DNA from 2 places in the Bacillus sp. XF8 genome. Region 2 is predicted to be linked to the other one. Evidence: riboswitches for the same ligand, from Rfam matches in the RefSeq annotation. Region 2 holds a riboswitch; the other holds the start of a gene.
What was found. Region 2 has a riboswitch for cyclic di-AMP ahead of J4P91_RS07910 (APC family permease). Riboswitches for the same ligand answer to the same signal wherever they lie in the genome.
Positions count from the first base shown of each region.

Region 1: it holds a riboswitch for cyclic di-AMP, as region 2 does, so the genes downstream of both, J4P91_RS21680 (hypothetical protein) here and J4P91_RS07910 (APC family permease) in region 2, are expected to answer to the same signal.

Region 1 covers NZ_JAGDQK010000038.1:11,717-14,124, reverse strand. Annotated here, with positions in the region: gene kdpF (K(+)-transporting ATPase subunit F) at 1-42, opposite strand, end outside; gene J4P91_RS21690 (hypothetical protein) at 39-143, opposite strand; cyclic di-AMP (ydaO/yuaA leader) riboswitch at 246-391, opposite strand; gene J4P91_RS21685 (hypothetical protein) at 695-925, opposite strand; gene J4P91_RS21680 (hypothetical protein) at 942-1,340, opposite strand; cyclic di-AMP (ydaO/yuaA leader) riboswitch at 1,434-1,581, opposite strand; gene thiD (bifunctional hydroxymethylpyrimidine kinase/phosphomethylpyrimidine kinase) at 1,838-2,408, opposite strand, start outside.
Region 2 covers NZ_JAGDQK010000010.1:231,435-233,842, reverse strand. Annotated here, with positions in the region: gene J4P91_RS07915 (GNAT family N-acetyltransferase) at 1-354, shown strand, start outside; cyclic di-AMP (ydaO/yuaA leader) riboswitch at 671-816, shown strand; gene J4P91_RS07910 (APC family permease) at 962-2,408, shown strand, end outside.

The DNA of each region.
Region 1 (2,408 bases), on a different contig from region 2:
CACAGTAATCGCTGCGACAATAACTGATAAGGCAATCATCATGATTGCTTCCCTTCTTTCACAACTTTATCTGACCAGCTTGCAAGCCCTATCATAGATGCTACTAATACAACAAAGATTCCGATCATCACTACATCTAGCATTCCAATCCCCCATCTCGAAAATGTTAAATTTTACCATTTATCCATCAAAAAAAGAACACTGAGGCTCTACTCAGTGTTCAAAAATGAACAACACAAAAGTAAACCTCCTCTCCAAACGCTTACGAGGTTAGCTGTCGGATTCGGGCCTAAAGAGTAGCCCTACTTTCGTAATGAAAGATTCACCCCAAGTGACAATGCACAAAATTGGTTCCCCCGCTCCAAATACTTGGACTCAGCGATATCAGGTTGTTTTTGGAAAATTTTATGAACAATTTATGAATGTAAATATACTCCTCTATATTTGAGTTGTAAAGAGGTATATTACTTAAAATAAGAAAGTTTTTACCTGTTTAACCGCTTACATTGATTAATATTAATATTTTATCGTCTGTTTTCTTGTCTTTTCTTTGTTTTTCATTAAAATTAACTTTTAATTTGAAATAATAATAAAAAAGAGCGAATAATTCCAGATACTATTTTAGTACCTAGAATCTGCTCTTTTCTCATTCGTAAGCCTATTATCCGCTATAATCAGAATCATTCATCATTTGTTAATAACATGCTAAAAACGTTCGTAAACTCCGCCCACGAAAGCACACTTGCGTCAACTCCACATGTATTTTTTCATACGCAATCAGCTCAATCTCTAAATACAAACTATCTCCTGATGGTAATATCATATATGGTTTTGGAAAAATAGAATCTTGCATTGCTAATTCTTCAACTCGCTCTACTGATACTGCCCAACGGTTCGCTATATCCTCTCGTAATAACACCTTCATCTTCACTTCCTCCACCCTATTCAAAAAATAAAAAAGAAATGTTATCACAGTTTGTAAACACTACAAATTTAGCTCCAATTGTTTGATAGAGCCTTACTGGATATCTTTTATTTCTTGTGACAACTGTAATAGGCGCTTGAAAAGAAAAACGAATACGTTCGGTAAAAAAACTAACTGTTGGAAGTTCATCCCCTAGAAGGATTACTTTTTTAATCCCATTGCAAATATCGGTTAATTTCTGTTCCCCATTGCAGCAATAAGTTGCTTCAAATCCACATGCTCGCACTTCAGATGCTACATGTTCATTTACTGTAACAATAATCATATCTTGTTGAAAAGGTACTAATTCTCGTAAACTGTTTACTTTTTCCTCTTCCCCTACACAAATGAGCGTTACTTCTTTTTCCCCATCCATGCACATCATCCTCCTTAGCATAAAAGAATTCAAATATAGCTTGATATTCTCCTATACTAATCAGACCGATGAAGCGATGTATCCATCAATGCACCATCCTCTCCCAAGACGCTTACGAAGTTAGCTGTCGGATTCGGACTTTGAGAGTAGCCCTACTTTCATCATGAAAGATTCACCCCTAGTGACCATGCACAATTTGGTTCCTCCGCTCCAAATTAATTGGACTCAGCGTTACAAAAAAACAGATTCTGGCTGATATAATACTCCTAAATATGGAAAAAGTAAACAACAAAAAACCAGTTATAAAAACTGGTTTCCTCATTAATATTTGAATATTTATGCATGAATTTCTTGACGTTTGCCCCGCTATTTGCAGGCAGTAAGATCCCCATCCCAAAATGCAGCGAAAGCAAAAGCTATTAGGTAGGAGATTAACTGCCTGTAAAAGCCCGATTGGTGAAGGCTAATAATCAGTGGGGGATGAAGCTCCCTACTGATTAAAGTTTCATTTTATATGCAAAATGATTCGTTGGTCCATGACCACTCCCAATATTTAATTGCTCTTCAATCGCTATACTAATAAACTTCTTCGCTTCTTGAACTGCTTCTTCGATTGGGTACCCTTTTGCAAGTCCTGCCGTTACAGCAGATGCAAATGTACAACCACTACCATGCGTTTGTTTGGAATCAATTCGTTCACTTCTATATTCAATAAACTGCTCACCATCAAATAAGAAATCAATTACTTCATTTCCTTGATACGCTGCATGTCCACCTTTCATAAGGACGTATTTAGCTCCTAATCTATGCAATTCTTTCGCAGCTTCTTTACTATCTTGGATGTTATGAATCTCCATCCCTGTTAATACTTCTGCTTCTGGTATATTCGGCGTCACAACTGTTGCAATTGGTAATAAATACTCCTTTAACGCTTGCACTGCTTCTTGTTGTAACAATGACGCTCCACCTTTTGCAATCATAACAGGATCTAGTACAATATTATTCCAGCCAAACTTTTTAATATTCTCTGCAACAACCTTAATAATTTCACTACTAAACAACATGCCA
Region 2 (2,408 bases):
CAAAAGTTATTAGAACGTAATGAAAAATATGAGTTATATGGCTCATATAAAGTTTCCGATAGTGTAACGAATGAATTTATTGGTCTTGGGCATTTCACTTTAAATGAAAAAGAAAGAGAAGAAGCTGAAATTGGCTATATGATATTACCTACTTATTGGGGGAAAGGATATGGTACCACAATTGCAAAACAATTAATTGAATTAGCTAAGCAAACAAAATTGAACGTACTGAAAGCAATTATTGATCCAGAAAATATCCCTTCTAGAAAAATTTTAATAAAACAAGGATTTACATCAGAGAAAATTTGTGAAATTGATGGATTACCTGGAGAAATATTAAGTAGGTTTATATAAGGAAACGTCCTTTTGTTCGGAAATAAATTATGCATTATCTTTATTTGTGCGTACATCATCTTGTTCCTTTGTGGGATCACCGTATAGTTGATTAGGCTCTTCAATTATTTCATCTAAGAATTTATCAGACAAAAAATGATTTTATGTAAATATACCATCCTTTCTAGTCAAACTTGATATGACGCATTATGTTCGTTTATGAAGTAGTATCCTACATAATCATCGCAATTTTTCTATTTCTAAAAATTTAAGCTATTGTTTAAAAATTTTTGTTTACTTTTTTCAAATAAAGGAGTATTATAATCCACAGTTTCAAATTTCTAAATCGCTGAAACCGCATGGTACGGGGGACCCGTTTTTATGGATTATTGCATAATCCAAGGGGTGAATCCTTGAAAAAGGTAGGGCTACTCATAGGCCCGAATCCGACAGCTAACCTCGTAAGCGTTATATTGAGAAGGAAGGTGGAGCTTGTGCGACAAAAAAATTGATGTCTACAAGTTTATTTGTTATGGCTTGTAGACATTTTTTGTTTTCTGAAAAGATAGTTTATTAGTTTTAACAAGCAGAGAATTGTTCGTACAAAATTATTGGAGAGTGGACAGCAGTGGTTTCATCTATAAAAAGATTTTTAATTGGAAGACCGTTAAAGTCAACTGAATTAGGAGAGCAAAAACTTAACAAAACGAAAGCATTAGCTATTCTTTCTTCTGATGCTTTATCATCAGTGGCATATGGTCCAGAGCAAATATTAATTGCACTAGCTACAGTGAGTGCGTTAGCATTTTGGTATTCAATTCCGATTGCAATTGGAGTATTAATTCTGTTAACAGCTTTAATTTTGTCTTATAGACAAATTATTTTTGCGTATCCTCATGGCGGAGGAGCATATGTAGTATCAAAAGAAAATTTAGGGGTTAATCCAGGATTAATAGCTGGAGGATCCTTATTAGTAGACTATATTTTAACTGTAGCAGTAAGTGTATCGGCAGGTACAGATGCGATTACATCTGCATTTCCTAGCTTACATGAACATAATGTAATCATTGCAATTGTATTTGTATTATTTATTACGATCTTAAACTTAAGAGGTGTAACGGAATCAGCTTCCGTTTTAGCATATCCAGTTTATTTATTCGTTTTAGCATTATTTATATTAATTGGAGTAGGAATATATAATATTGTAACGGGTCAAGTTTCACCAGATTTGCATACTCCAATTGGAACACCAGTTGCAGGTGTTAGTTTGTTTTTACTGTTAAGAGCATTCGCATCAGGTAGCTCTGCTTTAACGGGCGTTGAAGCGATTTCTAATGCAATTCCAAACTTTAAAGATCCAGCTCCCAATAATGCTGCGAAAACATTGCTTGCGATGGGATCTTTACTTGCGGTATTATTTTCAGGAATTGTATATTTAGCCTATTATTATGGGATTACTCCTAGTAAAGAAGTGACAGTCGTTTCGCAAATTGCTGAGCAAACATTTGGTCGAAACTTTATGTACTTTTTCATACAAGGTACGACAGCTTTAATATTAATTTTGGCTGCTAACACTGGTTATTCTGCGTTTCCTTTATTAGCAGTTAACCTTGCGAAAGATAAGTTTATACCGAGAATGTTTACGATTAGAGGAGATCGATTAGGGTATTCGAACGGTATTATTATCCTTGGAATTGCCTCAATTCTTTTAATTATTGCTTTCCAAGGGCAAACAGAGCATCTTATTCCACTTTATGCAGTAGGCGTGTTTATTCCATTTACGTTGTCCCAGTCTGGAATGGTGGTTAAATGGATTCGTGAAAAGCCTCAAGGATGGATTTTAAAATTAACGATCAATTTAATCGGTGCTATTATTAGTTTTATCGTTATGAGTATGTTCTTTTTAACCAAGTTTGCACAAGTTTGGACAGTTTTAATTTTCTTACCTGCCATCATTTTTGTTTTTCACCGAATTAAAAAGCATTATGAAGCGGTAGGAGATCAATTAAGTCTTAAAACGTGTGAACCAATTTTGCCGATTGAAGGGAATGTAATTATTGTTCCTGTTGCTGGCA